Regions from separate parts of the Colwellia sp. MB02u-10 genome, predicted to be linked through region 1. Evidence: predicted binding sites of a transcription regulator. Region 1 holds the regulator's gene; the other holds the start of a gene.

Region 1 (10,506 bases):
TTCATTAACCTGTTACCGGTAATAGATAATGATCGAGTAACAGAATAATAAATAACGCCATTAAATGCACAATAGAAAACTTGAAAGTGTCCATTGCCGTATTTTCATCGGCATTAAATTTCAGTTTCCATGCGTAAGCAAAAAACACTAAGTTCAATACCACAGCACCAATTAAATATAACCAATTACTCATCCCCACTAAATAAGGTAACAAGCCCACTATAAAGAGCAAGACGGTATATAACAAAATTTGAGTTTTGGTAAAATTAACGCCATGTGTGACGGGTAACATAGGAATGTTTACTTTTGCATACTCGTCTTTACGATGAATAGCCAACGCCCAAAAATGTGGTGGCGTCCAAGTAAAGATTAATAACACTAATAATAACGCATTAGGATGCACTTCATTGGTCATTGCTGTCCAACCCAATAAAGGGGGAATAGCACCGGCTAAACCGCCAATAGTAATATTTTGTGGGGTAGCACGCTTTAAGTACATAGTATAAACAAAACTATAACCGACTAAGCCTGAAAAAGTTAACCAAGCAGTGAGCGGGTTAACTAGGCTATATAAAATAGCAAAGCCGGTTACCGCTAGAGTCATAGCAAATGTCGACGCATTACGCGCGGAAAGTCTACCATTTGGCAAAGGGCGATTATGAGTACGCCCCATTTCACTGTCGATGCGCTGATCAACAATATGATTAATCGCTGCTGCGGCAGATGACAAAAAACCAATACCTATCATCGACGGCACTAACACCTGCCATGGAATAACACCCGGCACAGATAAACACATGCCCACTAATGCAGTTAATACTAATAACGCGACGACCCTAGGCTTGGTAATTTCATAATAATCACGCCAAATGGGTGTACTAGGTGCGCTATGGCTCGCTTCTATTGTGTTGCTTTGACTCATAATATGCTCCTAAGTTTTACGTTTTAAACTGTATGTCATGGTAATTAATGACATCATTAACATGGCGGCTACTACGTTGTGACTCACCGCAACATTTAGCGGTAGTGAGAACCAAACATTGCTAATACCCAAGCCAACTTGCACGCTGAGTATAAAACCTAAACTCAATGCGGCGTTCTTAAAAAATGGTGCTTGCGCCTTACGATAAATGCGAATAGCCAACCAAAACAAGTACAGTGTTGTTACTATAGCACCTAAGCGATGCATAACATGAATGGTCAAGCGTGAGGCATGATCAAGGTGGCCAAATTCATAACTTTCTTTCTCCGGCGGAATAAGATCAAAAGCATGTTCAAAGTTCATCTGCTCTAGCCAACCCGCTTGGCATATAGGGAGTTCAGCACAAGTAAGCGCGGCATAGTTAGATGATGTCCAACCGCCCAAACCAATTTGTGCCACTAAAATAAAAATACCAATCACAGCAAATTTAAAATATTTTTTCAGGCCAATGTCACCGCCCGGCACTCGAAAATCACTCAAACGTAAATACAGTAATAGCAATAAGCACAACGTAGTAAAGCCACCCAGTAAATGCCCCATTACCACCACGGGCATTAACTTCATGGTGACAGTCCACATGCCAAGTGCTGCTTGAAAAATAACTACTATTAGCAGTAAAATTGGCAATCCTAACGGACCACGTTGTGCACGACGCTTTATCGAAATTAAGGCAATAATAAGGATCAATACCCCTAATGAACCAGCAAAATAGCGATGGATCATTTCATTCCATGCTTTTTCTGGTTCAACAGGACGTTCAGGAAACGCTTGCTCAGCAGCAATAATTTGGGCACTGGTTTTAGGCACTTCAACTAAACCATAACAACCTGGCCAATCTGGGCAACCAAGACCTGCATGGGTTAGGCGTGCATAAGCACCTAAACTGACCACCACAATCGCTAATAATATACTAACAAAAACAAGTTTTCTAAGGTCGGAAGAGCTTTGTGTTCTCATTTAGCCAATCCTTGAATACTTCAGCAGTTTCTTAAAGTCTGCCAATATGGCTTTGCCAAATTTTGGCAGCTGCTCGGCATTTTTGGGTGGTACATGGCTAAGAATGACGTTACCTAGGGGGTCAACAATCAAGACTTGTGATTGTGTTATCGCCACCTTTGCCAAAGCGGGCATAGTTTGAATATGCCAACGATTAAGTTGAATTTTTTCTGCTTGCTCTGCGCGTAAATCTTGTTGCGTTAAACCAACGAGTTTCACACGTGGCATTTCTTTACCTAGGGCAATATAAGTGTTGTTAACACTGACTAAGGTATTTTCACATTGCTCATCACAACGGGTTGGCAAGGTGTATAACATCAACCATTGGTGATCAAAGTCGTCAATACTTAAGCCAAGTTGCGCTAAGGTTAACTCATTTTCAATCAGTTGCCCTTGATTGGTCACTCCGTAATTAAACCATTGCTGATTCAATGCCAATTTAGCTAGTACAATGGGAATGATGAACACCGCCAAGAGAATTAGCATACTGCGGCGCGATTTATTTAACTTTGAAGAACTCATAAAACTTAGCCTTTTATTCTTATTATTTGGTTTCGGTATTTGTCTAACCTGTTTATTCAAAATTATCTCAGGTTACTTATGCTTATTCAGACGGATCTTTTTTAGCTATTTTTATCGCCGCCCAAACCATCAAACTTATCCAAGCTAACGCTAAACTAAACCATTGAAACGCATAGGCTCGGTGTTTTTCTGGTGGCATTACGATGGGCTGCCAATTTTTTATATAACCTATAGTCTCTTTTTTATCTAAATAAACGACAAAGGGCAATAGTTTCTTATCAATTAATTCTGAAAACTTATCTAGTTCGATTTGCTGTACTCGTAATGGCCAGGACGGATTAGTTAAGTTTTGTGCTTGTAATTGAATACCCACTTCCACTTCTCGCACATGGCCTGTGATGGTGTGTTGGCCAGTAATAGGGCTGACTTCAGGTAATATATTTCGGTCAATTGAGCCTTGCACCCAACCTAGATTAACTAATATAGCATCCCCATTACTTTCAATGATTTGATAAACACGATAACCCAAACGGCTTTTATTGGGTTGGTTGTCGAGTAAAAATATTTTATCGCCAACAAAATCACCCTTTAACTGAATAGGTAAGTCGTTAATACCATCTTGTAAACCGCTCAGTGTTAATACTTGCGCTAGTGATAAAGCTTGGCGTTGGCTTAATTCACTGATGTGCTGTTGACGTTGTTCTTTTTCAAGCGCTCGGTCAATCTGCCAAAATCCGAGCTTGATTAATGACGAAAATACTAGCATGGTAAATATAACCATCGGCCAATTAAGTTGCTTGAATTTGTGCTTAAGTGATACCGACTTCATAGACTACCGCATGTTGACTAACTAAAAACAGATGATAAAAGAGAGAATACTGTGTTAATTAAATTTATTGTTGTCGGCTTATTAGCCTTTATGGTTTATAACCTATTTCGAGCGTTATTCATTATGAATAAAAATGACCCGAATAAAGCATCCATGTCTAAGTTTATAGGCCGACGGGTGATGACTTCTGTTGTACTAGTGTTACTACTACTACTGGGTATTCTCACCGGAGTGATCACACCTAACCCTAGTCCGTACTAAAAAGTCAAAAGGTACGATATTTATCAACATAAATATCGTACCTTAAACTGCTTATTCAAACACAATAGCGTTAAATAATATAAACGAACACAAACAGTATTACCCACACTACATCAACAAAATGCCAATACCAACTCGCGGCTTGAAAGGCAAAATGGTTTTTCGGCGTAAAATGCCCCTTAAATACTCGAATAAGCATCACAAACAGCATAATAGTCCCTAAGGTCACATGCATGCCGTGAAAGCCCGTCAGCAAATAAAAAGTATTGCCATAAATGCCACTGTCTAAATACAATTTCATTTCGTCGGCATAACCATGGGCGTATTCTAAGCCTTGGCAAAACAAAAACACCACACCTAATACAACGGTCAGCCCTAGCCAAAACTTCAATAAACCACGTTTATTCTGCTCTAACGAAACATGAGCAAAATGGGCGGTAATTGATGAAGTTAACAACAAAATAGTGTTAATTAATGGCAAGCCATACCAACCCATAGCGGTAGTTTCAGTACCGTCTGGCGTTTTAATTAATGGCCAAGTCGCGGTAAATTCAGGCCATAATATTATTGCCGTTGCGGCATTATTTCCGGCGCCATCAAGCCAAGGCACTGAAAAGGTACGGGCGTAAAGTAAGGCGCCAAAAAAAGCAGCAAAAAACATCACTTCTGAAAAAATAAACCAACTCATACCTTGGCGGAATGAATTGTCCATTTGGTGGCTATATTTTCCTGACATTGACTCGGTAATAACATTGTTAAACCAACCAAACATCATATAAATAATCAAGGCAATACCCGCCAGCAATACCCAGCCGCCGCCTGCATTTTCAGGGTTATTCAAATTTGCTACATAATTTGCCGCACCTACGGCAATCAAAAACAAGGCAATAGCGCCCACTATTGGCCACTTGCTTTGCGCTGGTACGTAATAACTTTCGTATTCTTTTATTGTCATTGTTGTTCCCCTCATTTAAGTGCCAAGCACTTAAGAATCAACCGAGCTTGTAATGTCGTACAAGGTGTAAGATAGGGTGATGGTGGATACGTCATCGGGTATGTCTAAATCAACATAAAATTGCAATCCCATTTCAACATCCTCACTGGCTTTTAACGGTTGGCTATTAAAACAAAAGCATTCTATCTTTTGAAAATAAACCGCCGCCCGCCCTGGTGATACTGACGGCACAGCTTGTCCGACAATATCGCTTGTAGACTCATTTTTAGCGTAAAATATAACGGTTTTGCGCTCACCTGGGTGTACTTCTACTTCATTAACCATGGGCTCAAACTTCCAAGGGATACCTTTGGCTGTCCGAGTCAAAAATTGTACGGTAATGGTACGTTCGGTATCTATGCTCTTGACGTTGTAACTGGCCGCAACATTAGATGTTTTTCCGTTTAACCCAGTGATATCACAAAAAACGTCGTATAACGGCACCAGCGCAAAACCAAAACCAAACATACCAAAAACAATCAACATCAGTTTTTTTACTGTTTTTTTCACCGAAGCATCATGCGTTTTCGCTTGTGCTTGCTTTGATAACTTGTTTTGCGATTCACCGTTAGTCATTTTAGCTCCACTTAATCAATTTTTGGTGGTGTTGTGAATGTGTGGTATGGCGCAGGGCTAGGCACTGTCCATTCCAAACCTTCAGCTCCATCCCAAGGTTTCATCGGCGCTTTTTCTCCACCTCTAATACACTTGATAACCAATACCAAGAAGATTAACTGCGAAATACCAAAGGCAAAGCCACCAATACTGACCCACTTATTAAAGTCAGCAAACTGCAAAGCATAATCAGGAATACGACGCGGCATACCGGCCAACCCTAAAAAGTGCATTGGGAAAAACAATAAGTTTACTGAAATAAGTGAACACCAAAAATGCCACTTACTTAACGTATCGTTATACATGTAACCCGTCCATTTTGGTAACCAGTAATAAGCGCCAGCAAAAATAGAAAACAACGCCCCAGTAACCAATACATAGTGGAAATGAGCCACAACAAAGTAAGTATCGTGATATTGAAAATCAGCTGGGGTCATTGCTAACATCAAGCCAGAAAAACCACCAATAGTGAACAAAATCACAAAGGCAATAGAGAACAACATAGGGGTTTCAAAACTAAGAGACCCACGCCACATTGTTGCTGCCCAGTTAAAGACTTTCACCCCTGTAGGTACGGCAATTAACATCGTACAATACATAAAGAATAATTCGCCAAATAACGGCATACCCGTGGTAAACATATGATGCGCCCAAACGATAAACGACAAAAATGCAATTGATGCGGTCGCGTAAACCATTGAACTGTAGCCAAATAGAGGCTTACGTGAGAAGGCTGGAATTGTTGTAGAGACAATACCAAATGCAGGTAAAATCATGATGTAAACTTCAGGATGACCAAAGAACCAGAAAATATGTTGGAACATTACTGGGTCACCACCACCGGCGGCATCAAAGAAACTGGTGCCAAAATAGGTATCGGTTAACACCATAGTAACGGTACCCGCGAGCACCGGCATCACCGCGATTAACAAGTAAGCCGTAATGAAAAATGTCCAAACAAATAATGGCATTTTCATGTAAGTCATACCAGGCGCACGCATATTCATGATGGTTACAACGATGTTAATTGCGCCCATAATTGAGGAAATTCCCATAATATGTACCGCAAAAACGAAGAACGCTGTACTACCGTTACTATAGGTCGTTGATAAAGGCGCGTAGAAGGTCCAACCAAAGTTTGGTGCACCACTTTCCATAAAGAAAGACGACAATAAAATAGCGAAAGCAAAGGGTAATATCCAAAAGCTCCAGTTATTCAGCCTAGGGAGTGCCATATCTGGCGCACCAACCATCATAGGTAGCATCCAGTTAGCCAAACCGGTAAAGGCTGGCATTATCGCACCAAATACCATAATAAGACCGTGTACTGTGGTCATTTGGTTAAAGAAATCAGGCTCAATTATCTGTAGTCCAGGCTGAAATAATTCAGCTCGGATAACCAACGCCATAGCACCGCCAGTCAAAAACATGATAAAAGAGAACCATAAATACATCGAACCAATGTCTTTATGGTTTGTGGTATATAGCCAGCGTTTTATGCCGGTCATTTTATGATCATGGTGCTCACCGTCATGTGAATCATGCTCGGATTGATCATCAATTACATCTGTAGTCATTATAACGCCTCCCTACTTCGCGCTAGCAGCAGCAACGGCTGCTGGCTGGACTAAATCACCGGTGTTATTACCCCAAGCGTTACGCTCATAAGTGACAACCGCCGCAATTTGCGTTTTAGTTAATTGGCCGGCAAAAGCCGCCATCGCTGGATTTTTCTTGCTGCCGTTAAGCACCATATCCAAATGCACTGCTACATCACCGGTAGCAATCAGACTACCTTTAAGTGCAGGAAAAACAGGCGCCATGCCTTCACCAGTAGCTTGATGACAAGCAGCACAAGCTGTCATGTAGACATCTTCACCCAGGGTCATTAATTCGTCTTGGCTATAAACCTTTGATAAATCTTCTTCTGGTATGACTTTGGCAACGGTTTCAGCAACTTGTTCTTTAACGTCTGCAACCGCTTGCTTAACCATATCTGAGGTACCTGCGCCACTAACCGCTTGCACGTCAGCCGCTTGAACAGCTTCACCTGTATTGTTACCCCAAGCATTACGCTCATAAGTTACAACCGCCGCAATTTCTTTTAAGCTTAATTGCTTACCATAAGCTTGCATGCCGGTACCTGCTTTACCATTAACGACAATATCTATATGCGCGCTAGCGGGACCCGTTGTGGCAATAGCACTGCCTTTAAGGGCTGGAAATGCGGGTGGTAAACCTTGTCCACTGACTTGGTGACACGCTGCGCAGTAAGCGGTATAGGTTGTTTCGCCCAGTTGCATTAATTCGTCCATTGAAGCCGAAGCATTTAACGACGCCGCTTCAGCAGCTGCTGCATTGGCTTTCATTTGCTTTTGCTCATCAAGCCAAATGGCGTAATCGGCTTCAGACTTAACTTCAACCACTATCGGCATAAAGCCGTGGTCTTTGCCACACAACTCAGCACATTGGCCACGATAAACACCGGGTTCATCTACCTTGGTCCAAGCTTCATTAATAAAGCCTGGGTTAGCATCTTGTTTTACCGCAAATGCCGGTACCCACCAAGCATGGATAACATCATCAGAAGTAATAACAAAACGCACTTTTTTATTGGTTGGAATCACCAAAGGACGATCAACTTCTAACAGATAATGTTCACCTTTTTCTGCTGAGGTACCATCTTGGTTTTCGTATTGTTCACGCGGGGTAGAAAGCACTGAATAAAATTCAAGGTCTTGATCAAAATATTTATAATGCCATTTCCACTGAGAACCTGTTACTTGAATGGTTAAATCCGCGTCATCGTTATTTTCCATATCGATCAGCGTAATAGTGGCAGGAAAAGCCATAGCAATTAGAATAACGACAGGAATCGCCGTCCAAAGAATTTCAACTTTTGTGCTTTCATGAAAGGTTGCTGGTTTGAAACCTTTTGATTTACGGTGAAACACCATAGACCAAAACATAGCACCAAAGACCACAATACCGATACCAGTACAGATATAGAGCACCAGCATATGTAAATCATATACGTCTCTGCTCACCTCAGTAACACCTTTAGTTAAGTTCAGCGACATATCTGCCCACGCTGAACTAGACAACAAGCCCCCTAGCAACAGCAAACCTAGGTTACGTCTTTTCACACGACATCTCCTTCACCTTTAATTTAGGCCAAACAACATATTTTCATTATGAAAACCGGCTATTTAGCGCATACATTTATTATTATTTAAGTGACGCATTAATCAACAGCTATCAATTACGCCCTATTGTTTTTTTGTACGTTTTCCAGACTAGAATTACTTAAAACTTGATAGGGGTCAATTTTTAATTTCAAAAGTATGATAAATAAAAACCAATAAATACAATAGAGTAAATGCCCTAAACTGGACGACAAGTAGATTTTTAAAAGGATGGCTGCAATGTTTATATTTTGTTCAAGGCATACTTTTCATGCTGAATAATAAATAATCAACACAGAAATTTGCTGTATAAAAAGCAAGCTATTAGCGGTATTTATTGCCGAATAGGAGGATTGTTCTAACCAAAAAAATTGAGCTACATATTAGGCACAGAAATGGTTATCAAGCATAAGAAATACGCAGATTTTAACCCCTTGGCTTAAACCAAGTTACCGTTAAATCTGCGAGATATAATGTAGGAAAGTCTAGTGTAGGAAAATCTAGTCTAGCTAAGTATTAGCATTTATGAAGTAAGTGCAAGGTGAACTACATCCAATCAGCCGCGCGAATAACACCAACGGCTAGGCCTTCGATATTAAATTGCTGAGACTTTAAATCGACCTTAATCGGTGCAAAATCTTCATTTTCAGCATGTAAATAAACCACATTGCCCTCACGTTTAAAACGCTTCACGGTAACATCGTCTTCCACACGAGCAACAATCACTTGACCGTTTTGCACATCGGTTGTTTGATGAACAGCCAACAAGTCGCCATCCATAATGCCGATATCTTTCATGCTCTCGCCATTAACTCGCAATAAATAATCAGCTGGAGGATGAAATAAATTGCCATCAACTTTGTAATGTTGTTCAACATGTTCTTGCGCCAAAATAGGCTCACCGGCCGCCACACGACCAATAAGTGGCAAACCATCTTCAGCGATAAACTCTTGTGTAAGACGAATACCACGCGATGTGCCAGGCAGCATTTCAATATAGCCTTTCTTCGCTAGCGCTTTTAGATGTTCTTCTGCTGCATTGGCCGACTTAAAACCAAAAAAAGCAGCAATTTCGGCACGCGTTGGCGGCATACCCGTATCAGAAATTTTTTCTCGGATCAGATCAAAAATCTGCTGTTGTCTGGGGGTTAAAGGGCGCATAGTTATTCCTTAAGCTACTTAAGAGCGAGCCTGTATTTTTACACAGTATTACTGTTATTGTATACAGGCTGTAAATAAACGCAAGAAAATAATAATCCGGCTTTGCTGGTTTGGGTTTTAGTTGCAATGGTGGTGTTTCCAAAAAATTAAGTGCTCAGTCCATGTTGTTGTAAAGCGGCTTTCACGATTAAATCAGTCAGGTATGCATCATGGTCAATTTGAATGTTAATGAATCAAAAAGCACTACTGATTAAGGTCATTAAAAATACCCATAAATATAACTATTAACCTTGCTAAAACAGCAGGTAAATCAACCTTAGAAGGTGAATGGAAGATAATGAATAAACACGAATATTTAGGTTGTTGCCAAGCACAGTTGCTAAAAGTTTTTAGCCTCGCAAAAAATCATAAAAAAGATGATAAGCAAAAATTCAGAGTTGAAGGCTTTATCCATGCGGGTAAAGCGTTAGGCGTTATATCTCATGCAGAGGCTGTCGATGTTATCGCGCGATCTCACTTTCAGGTATTTGGTGAAAGTATTGAGTCTCGCCAAAATAGAAAAGCGAGCTTAAAGGAAGCGGTTGCCAAAGGTGATGAAAATTTTATTAACATTCCAGCTTATGAGCGCTCAAAGCTATAATGCTTCAATCTCCTTCAACGTCTTAACTCATTAAGGCTTTAAGACCTCAAAGCACAGTCAGTCATTTTAAACAACGGCTTAAATACCCAGTGATGCAATAAGCGCCTCAATTAACTAAGCTTTTAACAAGTTTATAGCCTTTGCAAACCTCGCTTAGTCTGGGTATTAGCGCTTTCATTGCCGGCTTTGCTTTTCAGTATGCTCGCTAAACTGAGTACCTTAAGTTAACATCAATTTAGCTATCAACCACCTCATATCAATAGATTTAAACTATGATAAAAATTCGTGATTTAGAATATCTAACCGCCATTGCCGAATATA
Region 2 (10,506 bases), on a different contig from region 1:
GCTGAAGATTACATTCATCGTATTGGTCGCACCGGACGAGCAGGTAATGAAGGCTTAGCTATTTCTTTAATGAGCCCATCAGAAACTTGGTTGCTAGAAGCGGTAGAAAAAGTGTTAGACACCCGCTTAATGCAACAATGGCTGCCAGGCTATGAGCCAGACTTAACTAAAACTGACCCACCAGCTCGCAAAAATACCTTAGGGCAGCAAAAAAAGCATGGTCGACAAAAGGCCTTTGGCGATAACAATAAAGCTAAGTTGAATAAGCCACATAAGTCACGTAAACGCTAAAGCAATAAATTAGTTTATCCTACTTAAGATGATATCTTAATAGCCTTGCTATCAGAGGGGTAGAGCAAGTAGAGGTTTAGCTTCTGCTTGCTATTGAACTAAACTGAACCTAGGTAAATTAAATTGAGGTCAAGTAAAAACAGACTAAGTTAAGCGCCAAACTTGTGCTGATTTGTATTTTCTTTTACGTGCACTGTCATCGTAAGCAAGATCATCAATACTTTGTCTAATGTCTTCATTAACCGTAGCCCATAAATAATAGCTATGTTCGGTGACACCACGAACAATATCAGAGCAGTTGACTTGACTGATTTTATGGTGCAATTGCAAGGGTCGTGCTGTGCCATTATGGCCTAACCTATCGGTATTGCCTTTGGTGAAATCAGAAATATACATAGCTAAATCACCATTATTGTAATAAACCGTTACATGCTTGGCTAATTGATGCAAATTAACCATATGCTTTTTATCTTCAAAAATATCATCATCAACATCAGGTGCACACATAAAGATATGTTGAAATAATTGTGGACGGCGTTTTTGGTTATTGAGCTTATCTAATGAAACTAGGGCGTTTTGTAAAACAAAATTACCCATTGAGTGGCACAGTAAGTGTAGTTGTTGACCACATTCATTTATCGTCGGATCATGATGTTTAGGTCTGAGCGTCATCAGAAAGTCACGTAATTTAAGAAAGCCTCGCGCTACTGCTAAGCTTGAGTCTCTAGCATCGTTACGATCAGATAAATAAGCTTTATTTTTCACCATAGCGCCGTTTGAAGGCCAAGTAAAAAGAAACACGCTGGTATCCTTTAATTTTTCATTATCTTGCGATATGCGGTTTAACATTAATTCTAATGCCATGGCAGAGGCGACCGCTTCAAACCAGTCAACATTAAAACCATGAATAAAAACCACCAGATCACGTTTCAGATCCATTTGTTTCTTGATCTCATTAAAAGCCACCGTGGAAGCCAGAGGTGTGGTGAGGTTTTTTGGTTCTACAAAAGCAGCGATAAGACTTTTTTTCCGTAATTTTTTTTCAATATAGCCTGATAGGCTTTCACCATCACCTGATCGGTTATGGACCTTATCACTCAGGTAGTCGGTTACTTTATTAGCACCAACTTCAACCGTGACTCGACCAAAACGTAAGTTATTAGGTCGGTCAGCACTAAAATCTTGTCCATAACTGTCGGGAGTCCAACGTTGACCTAAGTGATTTCTGTTAGTGGCATAATGTAGCGTTAAGGTGAGCATATAAACATCCTGTAAAATTAAATTAAACTAGCATAATTGTAGTTAAGATATTTTTGCTCACAAGCGACCTAAGTCATTATGCTGATGTTATACGTTGAAAAACCTTGCTTATTAAACTCGCTTTTCCCTGCTTTAGCGCGGCATCGTCATAATGACTGTTTAATATTTTAATGCCGATAGAATAGGTTGAGCCATGACTCCAAGGTCACCAAATAACAGCAAGGGTGGGTGTTTCTTGAAAGGCTGGCTGAGTAAAAATCAATTGGTTTTATTAAGGTTTAATAATTGCCCCAATTTATCTTTAAGCAATTAGGTCAGTATTTAAGTTCAATGATTTAAAATACCTAGGTATGTTTTTAAGACTTGTTGATCACCATGTTAAAGTTGAATTTATCGACGCAGCTTTTACAGATACATGATTTTCCAGATAAGGCTGGTGGTACTTGTGTCAATAATGCGCGTTTAACATCACGACTTACGCACCAACAAGGTTCATTACCATTTACCGCACATAAATTATTTTGTTGGCATAAAGGGCATTGGTTGGTATCAATGGCAGGCATTAGCACTATTGCTCTAGATTAAGATTATTAAGCTTGAAAATAGCATAACTTCACTAACAGTAAAATATTTAGCGGTAAACTTTAGGCGCTGTTGTCACTAATTGTTGTGTCTTAGGTAAAATTACCTGGCTAAGCACTGGTAATAGCAGAGACTGCTGGTTAGCGGTGCTGCAGAAAGTTATTAATCAGCAACTTTTTCTTAGCTGTATAAATAAACAGTTTTAAATGCTAGGCTATCTAAAACATCAGCAGCCTTTGCTCTACAGGTAAGCCTTCATCTTGAAATTATATATCGCCGAAAAACCAAGCTTAGGTCGGGCAATTGCCGCCGCATTGCCAAAACCTCAAAAGAATCATCAAGGCTATATCGCACTGGCCAATGGTGACGTAGTAAGTTGGTGTATTGGCCATATTCTTGAACAAGCAAATCCTGAAGATTACGATCCCGCATTTAAAAAGTGGCAAATGGGCCATTTACCGATTGTGCCGCAGCAATGGCAACTAAAACCTAAAGCACAAACCCGGTCACAGCTTACTGTGTTACGAAAACTGGTTAAGCAAGCAGATGAAATTATTCATGCCGGTGACCCTGACCGAGAAGGCCAACTGTTAGTTGATGAGGTTATTGATTTTTTCAAGGTATCAGCAAAGAAGAAGCAAAATACTAAGCGTTTGTTAATTAGTGACTTAAATTTACCCGCAGTGCAAAGATCGCTGGCTAACTTACAAAGTAACCAATTATTTATGCCCTTATCAATTTCTGCTTTAGCGCGCTCAAGAGCCGATTGGCTTTACGGCATTAACTTAACGCGAGCTTATACCTTACAAGGGCAAAAAGCCGGTTTTAATAGCGTGTTATCTGTCGGCAGGGTACAAACGCCGATTTTAGGTTTAGTGGTGCGACGCCAACAAGAGATTGACCATTTTGTCGCGAAAGACTTTTATGATGTGCACGCACACTTACAAACCAGTAACCAAGCGCAATTCATTGCAAAGTGGCAACCCAGTGAGGCCTGCCAACCGCATATGGATGAAGAAGGCCGTGTGATTAATCGTGCTTTAGCTGAAAATGTTGTCCGCCGTATTGACCATAAAACCGCTGAAGTGATCTCAGTGATTGAGCAGCAGAAAAACCAAGTAGCCGCATTGCCTTATAGTTTATCAGCACTGCAAATTGACGCGGCAAAAATATATTCATTGAATGCGAAGTTGGTATTAGATGTCTGTCAGGCATTGTATGAAAAGCATAAACTGGTGACTTACCCTCGTTCTGATTGTCGCTATTTACCCACTGAACATCACGCTCAGGCTAAAGGCATTATTGCCATGTTAGCCAGCGCGGATGAAGACTATGCCAAATTTGCGCAAGGTGCTAATAGTGCGTTAAAAAGTAAAACCTGGAATAATGCTAAAGTAACCGCTCACCATGCCATTATTCCGACCGAAAAATCAGCGAACAAGTTGTCGTTGAACCCATTTGAAAAGCAAGTTTATTTTCTTATTGTTCGGCAATATTTAGCACAGTTTTATCCACCATACCAATATAACCAGTGTCGGGTTGAGCTGCTAATTGCGGGAGGTAAATTCTTAGCTAATGCTAAAACCCCGATCGCCCAAGGTTGGAAGGTGTTATTTCAGCGTGCAAAAAATAAGCCTGACAACGCAGCGCAAGACAATGACGAAAAGCTTAATAATCAACTATTGCCAAAATTAGTGAAAGGCGAGCAAATACTCTGTCGTCATGGCGAACTCATCAGCCGTATGACACAAGCACCTAAGCAGTTCACTGATGCGAGTTTACTGAGTGCCATGACCGGTATTGCTAGGTTTGTCAGTGATAATGAGATAAAAAAACTTTTACGAGAAAACGACGGTTTGGGTACCGAAGCAACGCGTGCCGGTATTATCGACTTATTGTTTAAACGTGATTATTTGCAGCGCCAAGGCAAGAATATCAATGCCACAGTGATTGGCACGTCACTGATCAATGCCTTGCCTGTTGCGGCTACCATGCCTGATATGACCGCTCACTGGGAAGCCACACTGACTAACATTAGTGAGAAAAAAAGCCGTTATGAAGATTTAATTACTCCTTTAACATCGACTATAGCGCAGATGGTTAAGCAGTCAGAGCAACAGTCATTTGCCCAATTACCCAAAGTGGCTTTTAAGCGTAAGTCAAAAGCCAAAAAGCAGAGTACGTGGAAAAAATCCGCGGTTAAATAAAACCCATTTTTATTGGTCAACATAGTAATACCCTTGTGTATGTAGGGTGTAGTGCAGGTAATAGGATAAGTAGGATTAAGCTGTTAAGTTGATGCCATAAGTATTGGCCTTTACCTAACATTATGCCTTAGAAATAACTGTTGGATAATGTCCCTAGCTATGTTTTTATCGAGTAAAAAGATAATTGATGAGTATTAAAAGGCACAGGGATAGGCAGATAGAAAAGGCAGATAGAAATTTTCAAAAGCTGCAGGTGATACTCGTGAACTAGGCATGTTCACGAGTATGTTAATCGCTAGTATTACAGGATGGTTTGTGGACTAGCGATAAAGACTTTAAAAGGTAAGGGTGCTTCTAACGCGCTGTCATCTATAGCTAAATAACTAAAACCTGACTGCTGAAAGAACGCGCTTAATGCTTCAGTGTTTAACTCGTCTGCTGATAAGTTCATGGCCTGATAATAGGCGGTATTTTCAGGTGTTTCGCAGTCTTGAGCATCAACAAATAAACTCATTGGCATACACAGTGCCGAAATTGACTGCACTTTGCTGTAGTGTTGGGCAATTTCTTTTAGTAAAAATGTCGCAACACCCTGCTGGCGATATGCGGGTAAGACACTAATAGCTTCAATTAAGATATGATCTTTGGCTTTAGTATCAATTTTTGCCTGTAACTTTTCGACTAAATCTGCCGCGACATTTTGTTTTTTAAAAAATAAATTTAAGGGTACTTCCCAGTCAGTAGCATCGTGCTGGCTTAATAATTCATAGCTTTCGTCAGCACCACGGTGCTTATTTAAAGTGATTATTTCAATTTCTGCTTTGGCAATAACTTGGTTTTCGTCATTTTTAACATTAATTTCTTGTGCTAATTGCCAATCAAAGGCACTTTTTATTTCTGGTTTATTAAATTCTATGGTTAAGTTCATCATATTTCAGTGCTTGGCTTAACGGTGATATAGCACCGAATAACAAGCGACTGCCTTTAGTGGTTGGCACAGTAAATTTAAGGCAAAAATTTTGCGATTACTGCAGATTTTCATGCTCTGGCCCGTTTATACCACTAGTATGCGTGTCATACCAGCGTTTGATTTTTTAAGCGCTAGGCAACGAGAGGCTAATGTTTAAAAAGTATTGATGATAATTTTACTTGATAAATGCGTCTTAAGAATATAATTTGAGCGATTGTTAGTTGTTGCCACATTAAGCTGCTAATGAAAACTTGATGTTGCTGTCTTAGATAGTTCTGGCTAGCGAAAGGTAAATGTCTAACCCAGCAGCTAATATCAAGGCAATACAGTTAAAATAGCTTTTAAATACACCAAGCACTATTGAGGGGAATGCTTATATTGCCTACAATAGCGCACTTTTTATTTACTACAGGTCACCAAGATGAATGACACTAAATCGCTACCCGATTTACCCGATCGCCTTTCGATCAATCCCCGTAGCCCACATCATGTGGCAGAAATTTTTGAGCATGATATTGGTATTACGCTCAACGGCAAAGACCGTTCAGATGTCGAAGAATATTGCATCAGTGAAGGTTGGGTAAAAGTTGCCACACACAAAGCATTAGATCGTCGTGGACAGCCACTTTTGATGAAGGTAAAAGGCACTGTTGAAGCGTTTTATCGTTAATCACTATTAATGAAAAGTCGATAACCTAAGAGCCTCGTCCAAGAGATATTGCACGGGGCTTTTTATTATCAAGATAGCGGCCTTTTGATTTACTGGTTATCGGCACGAGTATTATACCAGTTCCATTAAGTTTGTGATCTTGTTGTGCGCAGGAAAAATAACTCAAGGGAAGGCGCTCGATTGAGTAATAGCTGGCTATTGGGATTGAGAGCAACACAGCCTTGAGCTATTTTAACTAGTACAAGTGAGCAATAACTTAATGGGATTGGTATTAGTAAGAGTATTCGGCATTAACACTCGCTATTAGCACTAGTTATGACTCAGGGCATTAAGATTAATGCTTGGGATCAACGTCCCAAAATTCAAAGAAAATTGCGGCCAGTTCATGCCGGCCGCTGACTTGGGCTTTTTTATAAACCGATGAAGCCTGGTTACGCACTGTTTTTTCTGATTTTTGCATTAACGACGCAATTTCAGCAATCGTTAAGCCTTTTAAGAGAAAAAGCGCAATATCGTGCTCTGCCGCCGTGAGTTCCCAAATAGCGAATTGTGCGTTAATGGCATCAAAAAAACTGTGCTTACTTCTTTCTAATTGCTTATTGAGTATTTTTTGCTGGTGTTGGCTGGAATCTAATTGTCGCAGTAAATAGTTAGTTTGCTTGCTGCGGGTAAAAATATCTTTCATGAGAAAGATAAAAAGTGATAACGAAATAATAACCAGAGTGAGCTCTTGTGCTAAATGAAGGTAGCTCACTTCACTTTTAAAATCGACATAAATATCTACCAGTTTAAAGCCAATGATAAGTGAAAGGGCCAGTGATATTATTTTATCTTTATGCATTTTAATCCCATAAAAAAAGCGAGGATAAACCTCGCTTTATTGCTACACTCCTTTGAGTTTAATCATCGTTTCCATTCGATTCAATTTCAGCTTCTAAGACGCGAATATAGGTGTTTTCTACCCATACACCTTCAATCTCTACCGTGGTATTAACCGATATTGCATTCATAAAGTCAACTAAATTAACGTTTTGATCATTGAGTTCTAAGCGAGCGCTATTATCTAAACGTACTTCATAGCCATTAAGCGTAAAGCTAGTTGCGGATAGTAATTGCGATACCCGACCTTCGATTTCTACATAACCTTGGCCAGTATCATGGTCTGATGAATCGTCTTGATCGTCTGATGGCTCATCGCCTTGTGAAGTTGACTCTAGTTCAAGTTTGTTAATGACTAATTGATTATTGCTATCGTAGTAACCTTCTATTTCGACAGAGATACCTAGTACGAGCGCATTAATGAAATCATCCATGGCAATCACAATATCTTGATTAAGATACAGGCTGCTACTATTCAACAAAATTCTGACACCATTAACCGTGATTGATGAAGCGTCAAATGCACTGACAACCCCTTCAATTTCCCACTCATCGTTAAATTCGCTGCTGTTTTCTCGCTCAATTCGCTGTATGACTTTAACGCCATCAATCAGAGCAAACACTATTTCAACCGCATCATTAACTTGTAGATTTTGTAAATTAACATATTGATCGTCATCATCTTCAAATCGGGTATTAATACTTAGCTTATAAGCTTGGCCATACAGGGTAATTAATTGATTATCTCGATCAATTTGCTCAATATTGCCTTTAACTTTGCCATCAGAACGATATTTGTCTGCTTCAAATTCAATACGTACGACTGCTCTGCTAGTCGATAATTCGAGTTCAACAAATACACCCGCTATTAAGGCATCTGCTGTGCCACTTTGGTATTGAACTGTATCAGCAAGCGTAAAGGTATAGCCATTGACGGTTATGGTGTTGTTCGTGGCATCGAACGCGGATACTATGCCTTCAACTTCATAACGAGAGAACTCTTCCGATGAAGAGTCGCTATTACTGTCAAAGATCTCGGTTTCAATGTGAGATGCGATAATCGTTTCGTTGCTTAAAACACCTTCAACTTTGACTAAAGCCCCATTACTCAGTTCCCCTTCAATTGAGGCGGTACTGTAGTCAATAATCAATTGATTTAAGCGAAAGGTTCTATTCGTTGTATTGAGCTGTTCAATTGATCCTCGGGTATATTCGGCCTGGTCATTACCGGTATCAGCGTCAAGTTTGATCATAGTGGCTAGATAAGAATTATCCTGTTTTAAATAGCCATTAACTTCTATTCGTTGAGCCACAGACAAGTTAGCTTCAGTAATATCAATAAAATGAGTGAGGTTGTTATAGGAGATTAACGTGCCGGCGACAATGATGGTTTGGTTATCCCGATCTATCGAACTCACCATGCCTTCTACTTCAGACTCATAAGTCACTCTTGAGGCTTCGGGGGTCTCACTATCATCGTCGCTTGAAGCAATAGTTACCTGCATACCTACCTTCAATAACGAGACATCAGCACCACTATTGCCATTGATATTGATGTCAGCATTGTCAGTAAGATAGCGTACGCCATCAACATAAACACTGCCAAAGCCAGTAATAACGCCGGTCGAGGAGACTAAGCTAGGTGAACTTGCAATAGGTGCTGGTTGGCTCGGTGGAGCGATCGGCGCTGGAGTGATAGTCGTTTCAGAGCCACCTGAGCCGCCACAACCCAAAAGCAATGTCGCGGTAATTATATTCAGTGAGTAAATCTTTTTTTTGTTGTAAGACATTAGTGCTGCTACCTGTTGGTTAATCTAATTGATGCAAAGATACCAAATACTAAGTTTTATTCACATAGGTTGAATGACCTATGCGCCTATTTGTAAGCGCTGTAGCCTAATATTTAGTTACTATTTTTATATCAAAATGGAAAGTTAATTACGTGACATAATTATGTGATTGCTGAAGGAAAAATCAATGGATAGAAAATTATGGCAGGCTTTAATAACCAGGCTGCGATTATTGGCCTGTCTACTTAGAGGTGTTGAAAACACGTTATTAGCTAAATTGCCATAAAAAAACAGTTTATCTTTGCTTGGAGATAAACTGTTTTTTATGGCAAAGGTTCCTGATTATTTAAGTTTATTAGTCTGTACATCATGCTCACACGTTTGTAATAACCCGAGTCAATGTATAGGTTTTTCACTGCACGGAGTAATTTATTACCAGTGATATGTAACGAGATATGTGGTTCTTCACTTAAACTCTAGTACCAGTTTCCAAGTCGAAAAGCGGTGGGATCAATTTATGGACACCCTATTATTGTCTTATCTGATAACCACTTTTAAATATCCAAGTAACCGCCAATAAACACAAGGCTAAAAAGCCGCCCATCACACAAAGACTTGTGATTAAACTTACATCAGCCACTTCATAAAAACTCCATCGAAAGCCACTGATTAAATAAAATACCGGGTTAAATTGCGTTACTGTTTGCCAAAAGGGCGGCAACATACTGACAGAATAAAAAGTGCCTCCTAAGAAAACCAGTGGAGTAATAATAATCAGAGGGATCACTTGTAGCTTCTCAAAATTGTCGGCCCAGATACCAATAATAAAACCAAATAAACTAAAGGTAATGGCGGTCATCACTAAAAAGAATAACATCCAAAATGGATGGGCTATTTCAAGTGGAACGAAAAAATGCGCGGTGGCTAAAATAATCAAGGCTAATAACGTGGACTTAGTCGCTGCCGCACCCACATATCCGAGTAACACTTCAAAAGAAGATACCGGAGCAGAAAGTAATTCATAAATAGTGCCGGTAAATTTTGGAAAATAAATACCGAATGACGCGTTAGAAATACTCTGGGTTAATAGCGATAGCATGATTAATCCCGGGACAATAAAAGCACCGTAGCTAACGCCACCTATTTCAGTGATACGAGAGCCAATCGCCGAGCCAAAAACCACGAAATAAAGTGAGGTAGAAATTACCGGAGAAATAATACTTTGAAAAATAGTGCGTTTAGTGCGAGCCATTTCAAATTTATAAATAGCCGCAACAGCGTAACGATTCATGTTGTTTCCTTTACTAATGAGACAAATATGTCTTCCAACGAGCTTTGGTCGGTTTTGATATCTTTAAAGCCAATACCAGCGACTGACAAATGCTGAAGTAAAACAGAAATTCCCGTGTGCTCTTCGGTGGTGTCATAACTATAAATTAACTGCAATCCATCATTTTTAAGCTGTAAATTAAAATCAGCCATATTGGCGGGTATTTCAGTTAAGGGTTCTTTTAAATCTAGGAGCAATTGCTTGGTGCCTAATTGATTCATTAACGTCATTTTATCTTCAACTAAAATAAGTTGACCATTTTTAATCACGCCAATACGGTCTGCTATCTCTTCCGCTTCTTCAATATAATGTGTAGTTAAAATAATAGTGACGCCATCGTCACGTAATTGTCGTACCAATTGCCACATGTCTTTGCGCAGTTCTACATCAACGCCTGCCGTGGGTTCATCTAAAAATAAAATAGCCGGTTCATGCGACAGTGCTTTAGCAATCATTACTCGGCGTTTCATACCACCAGACAACTCGATGAGACGGTTATCTTTTTTATTCCAAAGTGACAATGATTT

The links. The regulator LexA, encoded in region 1, represses DNA repair genes until DNA is damaged. The targets are predictions, from matches to a motif close to TACTGTATNNNNATACAGTA.
Region 2: H4J59_RS11900 (DNA topoisomerase III) is a predicted target of LexA. The motif match lies at 2,316-2,335, and genes of this name have one in related genera.

The regions. Positions count from the first base shown of each region.
Region 1 covers NZ_JACGVK010000140.1:65,879-76,384, reverse strand. Annotated here, with positions in the region: gene H4J59_RS18560 (SCO family protein) at 1-5, opposite strand, end outside; gene cyoE (heme o synthase) at 5-922, opposite strand; gene H4J59_RS18550 (heme A synthase) at 932-1,939, opposite strand; gene H4J59_RS18545 (hypothetical protein) at 1,940-2,500, opposite strand; gene H4J59_RS18540 (SURF1 family protein) at 2,583-3,329, opposite strand; gene H4J59_RS18535 (DUF2909 domain-containing protein) at 3,381-3,590, shown strand; gene H4J59_RS18530 (cytochrome c oxidase subunit 3) at 3,661-4,545, opposite strand; gene H4J59_RS18525 (cytochrome c oxidase assembly protein) at 4,576-5,160, opposite strand; gene ctaD (cytochrome c oxidase subunit I) at 5,172-6,776, opposite strand; gene coxB (cytochrome c oxidase subunit II) at 6,789-8,345, opposite strand; gene lexA (transcriptional repressor LexA) at 8,931-9,545, opposite strand; gene H4J59_RS18505 (hypothetical protein) at 9,883-10,185, shown strand; gene oxyR (DNA-binding transcriptional regulator OxyR) at 10,458-10,506, shown strand, end outside.
Region 2 covers NZ_JACGVK010000121.1:4,535-15,040, forward strand. Annotated here, with positions in the region: gene H4J59_RS11885 (DEAD/DEAH box helicase) at 1-291, shown strand, start outside; gene H4J59_RS11890 (alpha/beta hydrolase) at 436-1,551, opposite strand; gene H4J59_RS19855 (cysteine-rich CWC family protein) at 1,908-2,114, opposite strand; gene H4J59_RS11900 (DNA topoisomerase III) at 2,394-4,340, shown strand; gene H4J59_RS11905 (GNAT family N-acetyltransferase) at 4,642-5,271, opposite strand; gene H4J59_RS11910 (DUF3297 family protein) at 5,732-5,980, shown strand; gene H4J59_RS11915 (helix-turn-helix transcriptional regulator) at 6,315-6,821, opposite strand; gene H4J59_RS11920 (DUF5666 domain-containing protein) at 6,880-8,649, opposite strand; gene H4J59_RS11925 (ABC transporter permease) at 9,179-9,940, opposite strand; gene H4J59_RS11930 (ABC transporter ATP-binding protein) at 9,937-10,506, opposite strand, start outside.